One region of the Pseudoalteromonas sp. DL2-H2.2 genome, then DNA from elsewhere that is predicted to be linked to it. Evidence: predicted binding sites of a transcription regulator. Region 1 holds the regulator's gene; the other holds the start of a gene.

What was found. The regulator MetJ, encoded in region 1, represses methionine synthesis genes. The targets are predictions, from matches to a motif close to TAGACGTCTAGACGTCTA.
Region 2: a site for MetJ is predicted at 4,853-4,870, ahead of metK (methionine adenosyltransferase). Genes of this name have one in related genera too.

Annotation. Positions count from the first base shown of each region.
Region 1 covers NZ_JAKGBD010000012.1:65,548-72,489, forward strand. Annotated here, with positions in the region: gene priA (primosomal protein N') at 1-697, opposite strand, end outside; gene rpmE (50S ribosomal protein L31) at 1,007-1,222, shown strand; gene L1285_RS18205 (malic enzyme-like NAD(P)-binding protein) at 1,846-3,087, shown strand; gene metJ (met regulon transcriptional regulator MetJ) at 3,151-3,471, opposite strand; gene metB (cystathionine gamma-synthase) at 3,772-4,995, shown strand; gene metL (bifunctional aspartate kinase/homoserine dehydrogenase II) at 5,001-6,942, shown strand, end outside.
Region 2 covers NZ_JAKGBD010000015.1:96,998-103,939, reverse strand. Annotated here, with positions in the region: partial or broken gene L1285_RS20205 (GNAT family N-acetyltransferase/peptidase C39 family protein) at 1-68, opposite strand, end outside; gene L1285_RS20200 (RimK family protein) at 68-1,516, opposite strand; gene L1285_RS20195 (hypothetical protein) at 1,779-2,555, shown strand; gene tkt (transketolase) at 2,615-4,609, opposite strand; gene metK (methionine adenosyltransferase) at 4,971-6,122, shown strand; gene L1285_RS20180 (HDOD domain-containing protein) at 6,186-6,942, opposite strand, start outside.

The DNA.
Region 1 (6,942 bases):
CCAGACTTTGCAGATATACTTCGGTTTTACCACTGCCCGTGACGCCTTCGAGTAAGAAGGTACGAAACCCGGTTTGACTGTTGATGGCACTGCAGGCGGTGGCCTGCTCCGGGTGAAGTCTTGGTTTACTGCCCAGTTGCAATGGCGCAGACTGCCAGTGGGTGTCGGTACGCAGTTCTTCGCGGATCAGTGCTTTTTCCAGTAAGGCCTTGATCTGTGCCTGCGAGAAGCCCAGTGTTTTTAATTCACTGGCGGTGGCGTCACCGGCGCTACGCAGTTGCTCAAGCAGTGCCAGTTGCTTTTTGGCTCTGAGTTGGGTGGTTTCACGGCCGGCCTCGGTGAGGGTCAGTACCGGCACTTGGGTTTTATCAACCTGCTCACCCTCGCGCAGCGCACCAGGCAGGGCGGTAAACAGGGTTTCGCCTAGCGGATGACAGTAATATTGCGCACTGAAGCGCAAAAAGGCGAGATGATCAGGTGATAATACGGGCGTGGTATCAAGCACCGACTCAAGCGCTTTTATTTTGTCTTCAGGCACGTCGCTGTGAGACTTCAGCGCCACCACGATGGCGATGCAGGCTCGGTTGGCGAATTTTACTCTCACCCGGCCACCCACACAGGGTTGTTGTTCTGGCTCAAGGCGGTAATCAAAGGTTCTGTGTAAAGGTACTTTTAAAGCGACTTCGGCGAAGCGCATGGAAACTCCGGCATCTGAATTTCAATGTTAAGGGCAGCTGTCTGAGTGCACCTTGCTGTGCCGCCAGACTATCTGCCCAGTATACCGTAACGGCATAATAATGTATGCGAATGGTCAGTGAGATTTACAGCAGCTCGATATTTTGCGGGCACAGCACGAAATTGCGCAAAAAATAGCAGTTATTTTGCATTTATTGCTTGTGGAAAGCCCGGATTGACCCTAAAATACGCGTCCACAATTTTTGTATAACTACGTATGGTGCCAGACTTCGGGTTTGGAGAGCGATACGGCCTTAACTAGAGGTGTCCTATGAAAGAAGGTATTCATCCTAAGTACGAAACAATCTCAGCAACTTGTTCGTGCGGTAACAAATTCGAGACTCGTTCAACACTATGTAAAGACATTCACCTGGACGTATGTTCTGCATGTCACCCGTTCTACACTGGTAAGCAGAAGATCCTAGACACAGGTGGTCGTGTTGATCGCTTCAACAAGCGCTTTGGCGCGCTTAGCAGCAAGAAGTAAGTTTTACTTTTGCTGTAGAAAAAGCACCTTCGGGTGCTTTTTTCGTTTCTGCGCACTCATCTCTTACTCTAATCATTTACCATCATCATGCTAAGTGGACGGATCAGTGCCATTTGGTTAGTAAAGTTTCCAGTTTCGCCTCACTCATTTGTACCGAAGAGGGTATAAGCGGGCTTGCACGTGAGAAGTCGGTTGCCACGTAAATCACCACTTTCATCTGTGTGAATGGCCATATTCACCTGATTAATATGCATAGCTATATGTACTAAATGTCGAGTGATATCTGTATTTTTGTCGCTAAATGTTGTGAATTTAAGCTTAAAATGCACTAAATGTCGTAAAGTGTATTTCACCTCGGGTTTTATTTATTTTATTTATACTCTGCATAAAAATGACGCTATTTTGAACTGAAAGTGACACTTATCAGATCATTTATTGTGAGATAAGTTTGCCGAAAAGTAGCAAAAAGGTCGCTAAATCTTGCTAACTGCCAACTATCTTTGCTTTAACAGGATCGACCTGATATCCCTTGAATTAATTTTTAAAAAAGGTATGGTTTAAAGCAGTTAGCGAATTTTTATCTCACTCTCACTTTCAACTTCTTCGTAGGAAAAAATCGCGTCATGTCAGACTTTCGTGAACAAGCGTTACATTATCATGCCCACCCCGTTCCAGGAAAAATCAGCGTTGAGTTGACCAAGCCTGCTGAAACCGTCAAAGACCTGGCCCTGGCATATAGCCCGGGTGTTGCTGAGCCGGTCCGTGAAATTGCTGCCGATCCTAGCAATGCTTACCGCTATACTGGTAAAGGCAATATGGTTGCGGTGATCAGTAACGGTACGGCTATTTTAGGGTTAGGGAATCTCGGTCCACTGGCGTCTAAACCTGTGATGGAAGGTAAGGCGTTGCTGTTCAAGCGATTTGCAGGCCTGGATTCGATTGATATCGAAGTGAAGCACCGCACCACTGAAGACTTTATCAACACGGTTGCCAATATCGCTGACACCTTTGGTGGTATTAATCTGGAAGACATCAAAGCGCCTGAGTGCTTTGAAATTGAGCGCGCGCTAATTGAGCGCTGTGATGTGCCGGTATTCCACGATGACCAGCATGGCACCGCAATCGTTACTGCTGCGGGTATGCTGAACGCGCTGGAGATCCAGGGCAAAAACATCCATGACGCCATTATTGTGTGCCTGGGTGCCGGCGCCGCTGCCATTGCCTGTATGGAATTGCTGATTAAATGTGGTGCACAGCGTGAGCACATTTATATGCTGGACCGCAAAGGGGTGATCCACACGCGTCGTGATGACCTTAACGAATATAAGAAACTGTTTGCCAATAACACGGATAAGCGCACTTTGCAGGACGTGATCGAAGATGCTGACGTGTTCGTTGGTGTATCTGGTCCTGATCTGTTGTCGCCAGAAGATCTGAAACTGATGGCGGACAAGCCTGTGGTGTTTGCGTGTTCGAACCCAGATCCGGAGATCAGCCCGGAAGTGGCGCATGGTGCACGTGATGACTTAATTATGGCAACTGGTCGTTCGGACTATCCAAACCAGGTTAACAACGTATTATGTTTCCCGTTTATCTTCCGCGGTGCGCTGGATGTGCGTGCAACGGCAATTAACGATGAGATGAAGATTGCGGCGGTAGAGGCCATTCGCAGCATTGCCAAAGAGCCAGTGCCTGCTGAAGTGCTAAAAGCGGCAGAGGTAGACAGCCTGGAATTTGGTGAACACTATATTATTCCTAAGCCAATGGACCCGCGTTTGTTGCCGCGTATTGCTAAAGCGGTTGCAGTTGCTGCGGTTGAATCCGGTGTGGCACAAATCGATATGCCAGAAAACTACATGGCATAAGCCCATCAGAGCAATAAAAAAGCCTCACACTGTGAGGCTTTTTTATTTTTGCAACTGACGAAATTATTCTTCGTTGATCTCTGGAATTTCCAGACCCATTTCCGTCATGATCTGACGCACTTCTGCCGGAATTTTTTCCGGGTTGTCTTTACGCAGATCTTCGTCACCGGGCAGCGGCTGGCCGGTAAAGGCATGCAGGAATGCCTCGCACAGTAATTCACTGTTTGTCGCGTGGCGCAGGTTATTGACCTGGCGGCGGGTGCGCTCATCAGTTAGCACTTTAAGTACGTTGAGCGGGATAGACACAGTAATCTTTTTTACCTGTTCTGATTTCTTACCGTGTTCTGCATAAGGGTGAATATATTCACCGTTCCATTTAGCCATAGTGATGTACTTGCCTCAGTGTTGTAGATGCAATGCGAATAAGACTGTGTACTGTGTATGGATCCAACCGTGACACGCAAGCTCTCTGTTGGCAATGTTGCACGTCATTTGCCATAGTTTAAGCTCAAATACTCAGTCTTATTAGCATAGAGTTCGCGTTGAGTGGCGAAATTTTATCGGTTTAAAAAAGATAGTCAAATACTAGTTATTTAGCCATTTAGCGGTATAAATGTTTTGACTTCTAACTTTTGTTAATCTAACCTTTTAGACGTCTAAACATCTAATTGAGTCAGGTGACCTATGAGCCAAAGCAACAAGTCAACCATAGCGGTACGCACAGGCATTGATGCGGATAAGCATCATGGTGCAGTGGTGCCGCCGCTGTATCTGTCGACCACCTATTCTTTTGCCGACTTTGATAAAAAGCGTGATTACGATTACGGGCGCAGCGGTAACCCGAATCGCGATATTCTTGCGCAAACGCTGGCGGAGCTTGAAGGTGGGGCTAAGGGCATCATTACGGCCACCGGGATGGCTGCGGTGCACCTGGTGACTCAGTTGCTGAATGCCGATGATACTTTGGTGATCCCACATGATTGTTACGGCGGCAGCTATCGTTTATTTACCTCGCTGGAAAAGCGCGGTTTGCTCAAGGTTAAAGTGCTCGACCTGACGCGCAGCGAAAGCTTGCAGGAGATCCTGGCCATCAAACCTAAGCTGGTCTGGATTGAAACACCCAGTAACCCCATTTTACGATTAACCGATATCAAAGCGGTCACCGACGTAGCTGCACAGTGCGGTGCACTGGTCGCCGCCGACAACACCTTTTTGTCGCCGGCGTTGCAAAACCCTATCGCATTTGGCGTCGACATCGTGGTGCACTCAACGACTAAATATATCAATGGTCACTCGGATGTCGTCGGCGGCGCGGTGATCGCCAAAACCGAGGAGCTTGGTGATGAACTGGCCTGGTGGGCCAACAATATCGGCATCACGGGCGCGCCGTTTGACAGTTACCTGACTTTACGCGGCTTGCGTACGCTCAATGTGCGCCTGAAACAGCATCAGGAGAATGCGCTGGCGATTGCGCGTTACCTTGAGCAATCTGAGTTTGTTAGCCAGGTGTACTATCCCGGGCTGGAAAGTCACCCTCAGCATGCGCTGGCAAAACAACAGCAACAAGGCTTTGGTGGCATGGTGAGTTTTGACATTAAAGGGGAATTGGCAGATGCAGCTAAGTTCCTGACCAGTGTCAAGCAATTCTCGCTGGCCGAATCGCTGGGTGGGGTTGAGAGTTTGATCTGTCACCCGGCAACCATGACACATGCCGGTATGGATCCCGCAGCTCGCCTCGAAGCGGGCGTCGGTGACACGCTGATCCGTATTTCCGTGGGGATTGAAGAGATCGACGATTTATTGGCAGACCTGGCGCAGGCTTTTGCCGCGGTGAAAGCCGCACAAGGCAGCGCCAGTGATAATGCGAAGGCCTTCAAGCTTTCGCCAGCACATACGGCATTGTGGTAGAAGAAATGACAAAAGCAGTACATAAATTCGGTGGTTCGAGCCTGAGCTCGGCGGCGCGCTATCAGGCGGTTGCCAATATTATTATTGGTCACTGCCAGAGCGGCGACTGTATCGTGGTATCAGCGGCAGGTAAAACCACCAATACCCTGGTTGCCTTGTGGCAGAGTTATCAGCAGCAGGACGAGCGAGCGTTCAGCGACATCCTGCTACAGGTCGAAAATCATCAGTTACAATTGATCAGTGAGTTGTTCCCGACTGCGCAGCAATCACCGCTGACAGCAGAGTTGCGTGATGAGCTGAGCAGCATTGCTCGTCAGGCGCAGTTGCGCCAATTGCAAGAAGCGCCACTACTGGCGTATGGGGAGATCTGGTCGGCGCGCTTACTGGCGGCGTTACTGAATACCCTGAATATTGCTGCACAAGATGTGGATGCCCGCACTTTGTTTACTCAGCATCAGGGACAGCTGATGCACAGCCTGAATCGCAGTGCCTGTCATCAGGCACTCGCTCAGGACAAAATTTACGTGGTCACCGGATTTATTGCCGCTGACAGTGAAGGCAACACGGTCACGCTGGGACGTAACGGCAGCGATTACAGTGCCACCCTGTTAGCCAGCTATCTGGATGCGGCGTCTGTGTCTATCTGGACAGATACACCGGGTGTGTTCAGCACTGATCCGCGCAAAGTAGGTAATGCCATCAAATACAGCAAGGTATGTCGTGCCCAGGCTAATTTACTGGCCCGTCTTGGTAATCCTGTTTTACATGCCAAGACATTATCGCCGTTGAAAGAAACCGCGATTAAGTTGCAGGTACGCAGCAGTTTTGAACCTGATGTGCAGGGCACCGAAGTAGTGAAGCAAGGCTACAGCAAAGAAAAGCGCTTTGTAACTACCTTTGGCGAACTGGACTTGTTGCGCGTCGATACCCTGGTATCGGGCGAAGTTGGCGCGCTTAGCCAACTCATTCAGCATGGTATTCATCACTTTAATCAAAATGGCGAAGACTACTTGCTGGTGCCCAGCGAATTTACCCATCAGGTGGTATTGCGCCTGAGCGGTCGGGTGACCATCGTTGAGTCCCACTTACGTGGCTTTGCCGTGGTCGCGCCTTGTCCGGATATTGCACCCTTGGTGCGCCAGGCTCAGGCAGTGCTGGATGAGCAGGCTGTGGTGGTGCGCTTTACCCACAGTGCAACCGAGTACGCGTTGTTCCTCACCGATCAGGCAATTGATAGTGATGTGCTGGCTATTTTGCATGACAAGTTGGTGAATAAAGGCCGTGAACTGGCGGTGATCATCGCAGGTCTGGGCAATGTGGGTGAGGTGTTCCTCAACCAGTGTCAGCAACAAATTGCGCGCTTACAAAGCCAGTTTGATCTCAAAGTGGTGGCGCTGCTGCGTTCGCAGGAAATGGTGTTCTGCCCAAGCGGGTTGAGTGTGTCGCAATGGCAACAGCAGTGGCAAAGCGAAGCGCAGAGCTACTCTCATGCCGAACTGCTGGATCGCATCAGTGAGCTTGATTACGAACATAAAGTGGTGATTGATATCACCGCCAGCGAAACATTTAGTCAGCTTTACCCGGATTTTGCCGCGCACGATTGTCATCTGATCAGTGCCAATAAGTATGCCGGTACCGCTGCGCATGACTGGTATCATGCACTGCGCACTCAGTTGCAGGAACGCAATCTGCTGTGGCGCTATAACACCAGTGTCGGAGCCGGACTGCCGGTGAATTTTGCGCTGACGGATCTGCAAAACAGCGGCGACAGAGTGGTACGCATTGAAGGGGTCTTCTCTGGTACTTTATCCTGGTTATGTAGCAGCTTTGATGGCGAGCGTCCTTTTTCTGAGCTGGTTTTGGCTGCCCAAGACATGGGCTATACCGAGCCGGATCCCCGCGAAGATCTGTCAGGTCGGGACATGCAGCGCAAACTCTTGATCCTGG
Region 2 (6,942 bases), on a different contig from region 1:
TCCAGCTCAACCAGTTCGGCTAAATCCGCTGGCTGGGCTTTTTCAACCACCATACAGGCCTGCAACATTACTTTTTACCTCTCGCTTCAAGACGGCGCAAAAATTCAGACATGATCTGCATATACAGCTCATCGCCCAGGTACTTGTCTTCGACACCCTGATCAATGCTGGGGTTATCGTTCACTTCCAGCACATAGGCCTTGCCTTCATGCTCTTTAATGTCGATGCCATACAAGCCATTACCTACCACGGCCGCCGCTTTCAGTGCGGCGCCCAGCACAGCCTTAGGGACTTCAAAGGTAGGTAACGTATCAAACCCACCCGAAAAGTTACGTTTTGAGCTGTGGTTATAGATCTGCCAGTGATTACGTGCCATATGATAGCGGCACGCGTAAATGGCGCGTCCGTTCAGTACCCCAATGCGCCAGTCATAATCGGTGTACAAATACGCTTGGGCCAACACAATGGCCGACTCGCCCAATAAGAGATTCAACCGAAATTGCAGCTCTTCTTTGGTTTTTACCTTGTACACGCCCTTAGAAAACGCACTTTCTGGCATTTTTAACACCATAGGCAGTGATAACTGTTCAACCAACTCGTCTATTACCGCTTCCGAGCACTGGCTGACAAAGCGGGTTTCCAGTGAAGGCACTTTTTTATAGTGAAACGCATCGTGCAAAAATACTTTATTGCAGCAGCGTAAAATAGAGCTGGGGTCGTCAATCACCACTAAGTCTTTTTGCTCTGCTCCCTGGGCAAGGCGATAAGTATGATGGTCAATGGCTGTGGTCTCACGGATAAACAAACCGTCAAACTGACTTAAGTTATACAGCTCAGCCGCCTCAACCAGATGGACTTTAATACCCAGCTTGGCCCCGGCTTTCACAAACCGACTCACGGCGTTTTTGTTACTCGGCGGCAACTGCTCCTGATGATCAACCAGCATAGCCAGATCCCAGCGATGCTTTTTGCTGCTTTTGCGCTTTTTCCACTGCATTGCATGGACCCGGCTGAGTACCTGCGTACAAAATGCCAGTTCGTCCTGTTCGATTGCTGAGAAATCGCTGCGCAATACTTGCACCTGTAACCCGTTGCCCTGAGACTGAGCATGCACAATCAGCAAGGGCGCCTGAAACTGCGCAAACAAATGCGCAGCCAGCTTGGTATATTCAGTCTGTTGCGTTTCACCCATGCAAATCAGCAATGACAAGGGCTCTGACACCGCAATCCCCTGCTGCGTGCACCAGGCCTGAGACAAATACACAGTGCAGCCCTCATCACCCAGCTCATTGATCACTTTAACACTCGGCAGCGCCTGATGATTACGCGCCTCTGCCAGCAAGGAGCAATAGTAGCCCTGGCTGAGGTATCGACGGCAGTCACACAGGTTAATAACCCTTAGCTTAGATTCACCGAGTTTGGGGTACTCTTGCAGGTAGGTTTCGAAAGTCACCACATTGTCATTCAGTGGCAAGATATCTGCATTTTGATCAACAACAAATAGCGTAGACAACATTTTAGTCCTTAGTATGACCCGGCCTGTTATGCTTTTAAGCTTAGTAAGCCAGGCCACTTCTTATCATGGTTTTGCAACCGGTATAACGCTATTTGTATGTAAAAAGCTAACTCATAGCAAACGATCAATTTTGATGCTTAAGATGAACAATTCTTTTCTCATAGAGAAGGCGCTCCTGCCAGCGTGCTCAACGCTGCCTATAAAGTTGTATTTTAAGGGACAATCCTGCACACTAACGCCGCTTTTAATGGAGTAAAAAAGAATGAATAAAACAACACCGTTGGCGCTCATTACCACCTGGTTACTGAGTGCCTGTTCCACCCCTCCAGCGGTGCACTCCCACCTGGCGCGCTTTGATGCGCCGGAAGTCGCTGATACACCGCTGGTCATCAACTACAAGCTGGGCACCAACAAAACCAATGTGATCCCCAAAGATACCAGTGCACCAATCCACGACGAAGAAGACTTGTACCTGGGGGCAGATATTTCACTAAGCCATGGATTTGAATTCAATTTCGAGGTCAGCCCGCAAGCGCCCACCCTTGGCTATGGCCTTAAGTATCAGCTGTCAGGAGACTCGCGCGAAAATGCAAGGCCAGGTAACGTCTCCCATGCTATCACGGTGGCATATCATGCATCAGCAAATGGCGAAGGTAACGACGGTCGGGGCAACCAGTACGCACAGAGCCTGGCACTGTACGATATTGCCTGGATCAGCGGATACCGACTAACACCACAGTGGCTGGTATATGGCAGCCTGTTTTACCAACATGGTAACCTGGATATTAGCTATCACCCGGAACACCATCACAGTCGCTGCCAGCCAACCTGCCTCACCGGTACCTTATATGAACAAACCAGCAGCAATTACGGACTAAGCCTGAGTACAGAATATCAACCATTTCAATACGTTTTTGTCACCCTAGAAGGCACCTACCTGCATGCAGACTGGTATAACCGGGATAAAAGCGAGCTGGCACTTAACGCCGCCCTTACCGTCCAATTTGCGCCGGAAGAAGTATTAAGAGGTATTTTTTAAGGACACAAAAAAGCCGTTCAGATTTCCCTGAACGGCTTTTTCAATACTCGTGTTCTAGCTTAGTTGAACAGAGCGCTCGCCTTGGCGACCACATTCTCAACCGTAAAGCCGAAGTGCTTGAACAGCTCAGCCGCAGGCGCTGACTCACCAAAGGTGCTCATGCCAACAACCGCGCCGTTCAGGCCTACATACTTAAACCAGTAGTCTTCAATACCTGCTTCAATCGCAACACGACGTGTTACCGCGGCTGGTAATACTGACTCTTTGTACTCAGCAGATTGTGCATCGAAGACATCGGTAGATGGCATAGAAACAACACGCACGCGCTTGCCGCTGTCACGAAGCTGTGCAGCCGCTTCCACTGCCAGTTGCACTTCTGAACCGGTTGCAATCAGGATAAGCTCTGGCTCACCGTCACAGCTCAGCACATAACCACCTTGCTTAATAGCTGCTACCTGCTCGTCGCTGCGCGCCTGTTGCTCAAGCCCCTGACGGGTAAATACCAGTGACGTTGGGCCGTCTTTACGCTCAATAGCCTGCTGCCACGCAACCGCTGATTCAACCTGGTCGCACGGGCGCCAGTTAACCAGATTTGGGGTCATGCGCATACTTGCCAGCTGCTCTACCGGCTGGTGCGTTGGGCCATCTTCGCCCAGACCAATTGAATCGTGGGTGTAAACAAAGATGCTAGGTTGCTTCATCAGTGCAGCCATACGCACTGCGTTACGCGCGTATTCCATAAACATCAGGAAGGTCGCGCCGTAAGGAATGAAGCCTTTGTGTAGTGCGATACCGTTCATGATGGCTGACATGCCAAATTCACGTACACCATAGAAGATGTAGTTGCCTGAGGCATCGTCTGCTGTCAGGCCTTTAGAGCCTTCCCATAACGTCAGGTTTGAACCTGCCAGGTCCGCAGAGCCACCCATAAATTCAGGTAGCAATGGACCAAACGCATTCAGTGCATTTTGTGACGCTTTACGGGTTGCCGGATTGGCTGGGTTAGCCTGTAACTGCGCAATATACTCGGCACTTTTCTGTGCCCAGTCAGCAGGCAACTCGCCTTTGGTACGACGTTCAAACTCTGCCGCCAATTCAGGGTAATGCATCTGGTACTCAGTGAATTTAACCAGCCATTCGCTCTGAATTTGTTGGCCGTGCGCCGCAGCATCCCATTTAGCATAGACAGACTCTGGAATATCAAACGCTTCATGCTCCCAGCCCAGGAATTCGCGTGCTGCTTTGATCTCGTCATCACCCAGTGGTGCACCGTGACAATCGTGGCTGCCCGACTTGTTTGGTGAGCCGTAACCAATTACCGTTTTACAACAAATAAGCGTTGGCTTGTCTGATTCTGCGCGAGCCGCTTCGATAGCCGCTTTGATGGCGTCGCTGTCATGGCCATCCACATCTGCAATCACGTGCCAGCCATACGCTTCAAAACGCTTAGGTGTGTCGTCGCTGAACCAGCCTTCAACTTCACCGTCGATAGAAATGCCGTTGTCATCCCAAAACGCGATCAGCTTGCCCAGGCCCAGTGTGCCAGCCAGTGAACAGGCTTCGTGAGAAATACCTTCCATCAAACAACCATCGCCCAGGAACGCATAGGTGTAGTGGTTAACAATGTCGTACTCGTCACGGTTAAACTGTGCTGCCAGTGCTTTTTCGGCAATCGCCATGCCTACGGCATTGGTGATCCCCTGCCCCAGTGGACCTGTGGTTGTTTCGATACCCGGTGCATAGCCATATTCTGGGTGACCAGGTGTTTTAGAGTGCATTTGACGGAAGTTTTTCAGTTCATCAATAGACAGATCATAGCCAGACAAATGCAACAGAGAATAAATGAGCATGGAACCATGACCATTAGATAGTACAAAGCGGTCACGATCGGCCCAATCTGGATTATTTGGGTTATGCTTTAAATAATCGCGCCACAATACCTCTGCGATATCGGCCATACCCATAGGGGCACCCGGGTGACCGGATTTGGCCTTTTGAACTGCGTCCATGGACAGAACGCGTATGGCATTTGCAAGTTCTTTGCGAGATGGCATGAAGTCTCCTACTTTTTTTGTCATTTGAGTGGCAAATCTGTACCTAATATACCCGTGTGGCGACGCGGTCACGTTTGCCTTAGTTGGTGGCAATTCAATGCATGACACGCCGAAATGCAGGTAACTCGATTAGAAAATTGGTCCCCATTCTTACCTATTAGGGTAACCACTGCAATTAAAAATCAATGAAATCTTGGTGTCGCTGGGGACTTTTTTACTGCGTTTTTAGCAAAGGTTGAAATTTGGACGTCTAGGCGTAAAAAAGCTATGCAGCCGGGTGTGTTTTCGATACTATACCGTTCTGTTTTTTTCGCGCTATTCCTGTAGTTTGTGAAGCGCAATATTTGTGAGCATAAATACAATGGCAAAACATTTATTTACTTCTGAATCTGTTTCTGAGGGTCATCCGGATAAAATCGCCGATCAGATCTCTGATGCGGTACTAGATGCTATCCTTGAGCAAGATCCAAAAGCACGTGTTGCGTGTGAAACTTACGTAAAAACCGGTATGGTCATGGTCGGCGGTGAGATCACCACCAGCGCCTGGGTTGATATCGAAGAATTAACGCGTAAAACCGTACGTGAAATCGGCTACACCCATTCAGACATGGGCTTTGATGCTGACTCGTGTGCAATCCTTAACACCATTGGTAAGCAGTCTCCTGATATCAATCAGGGTGTTGACCGTACTCGCCCTGAAGAACAAGGTGCGGGTGACCAGGGTCTGATGTTTGGTTACGCCTGTAACGAAACTGACGTGTTAATGCCTGCACCAATTACTTATTCACACCGTCTGGTTCAACGTCAGGCAAAAGTACGTAAAGACGGTACTTTGCCTTGGTTACGTCCGGATGCAAAATCTCAGGTAACTTTTGCTTATGAGAATGGCAAAGCGGTTGGTATCGATGCCGTTGTTCTGTCAACTCAGCACTGTGACTCTGTTTCTCAGGATGACCTGGTAGAAGCTGTGATGGAAACCATCATCAAGCCGGTACTACCTGCTGAGCTTATTACTGAAGCCACTAAATTCTTCATCAACCCAACCGGTCGTTTCGTTATCGGTGGTCCAATGGGTGACTGTGGTCTGACTGGTCGTAAAATCATCGTAGATACCTACGGTGGTATGGCACGTCACGGTGGTGGTGCATTCTCTGGTAAAGATCCATCAAAAGTTGACCGTTCAGCGGCTTATGCTGCGCGTTATGTTGCTAAGAACATCGTCGCTGCAGGTCTGGCTGACAAATGTGAGATCCAGGTATCTTACGCGATTGGTGTTGCTGAACCGACGTCTATCAGTGTTGAAACCTTCGGCACTGGTAAACTGGAAGAAGCGCGTCTGATTGACTTGATCCGTGAGCACTTCGACCTGCGCCCTTACGGCCTGATCACTATGCTTGATCTTGAACGTCCTATCTATCAGCCTACTGCGGCATACGGTCACTTCGGTCGTAACGAGTTCCCGTGGGAAGCAACAGACAAAGCAGAAGCACTTAAAGCCGCTGCTGGCCTGTAATTGTATACGTAGATTTACAGAAAAGGCGCCTTACGGCGCCTTTTTTTGTTAAAACCAGAACAATTAGTTACCAGAAATTAGAAACTCCTCAATATCCTCTTTGATATCCACATATTCGTCGTCGTGAATATTCAAAACAATCATTACTTTATCCTTAAAAGCATGCCAGTCTGCACAATTTCGAAAGTACTTGCCCTCAAAAGCCAGATTTTCGGCCAACTTAAGAATAGCAAACGCCTGTTGTTCACTCTCGTCATGCGCTTCGTCCAGATACTGCGGGTCGTGGTGACGCAGTATGATCTGACACATGGCCTTGGGAATATTCCAGGAGCTGGCCAGATAGTACCCGACCACCGCGTGGTTAGTCGGATATAGCTGCTCCTCGTAACAGGCCAGTGTGAACTCCGGGCGTTGAATGGCGCGGGTCATCACTTCTTTGTAGTTATCGTAGCGCATCGCCATCGCGGGTATACCCGCATCATGAAACAAACCGAGCAGCTGCAAGTTTTCAACCGGCACATTGGCGCGCACTCGCTTTCCGATCAGCATAGCTATTTGAGAGATATCAATGGCATTGTCCCAAAACCGTTCCAACGAAATACAGCACAAGCTTTGATCAAATGCTTCTTTGAGCAGGTAGCCTGTCACAATCTGAGTGATACTATTGAGCCCCAGAAACATCACCGCCTGTTTAATGTCCGACACAGTTCTGGACATCCCATAGGCCGGTGAGTTAATGACCTTTAATACGGCGGCAGAGGTGGCGACGTCCTGCGAAATAATATTGGCAACGCGATTAAGCTCGGGCTCATCACTGTTG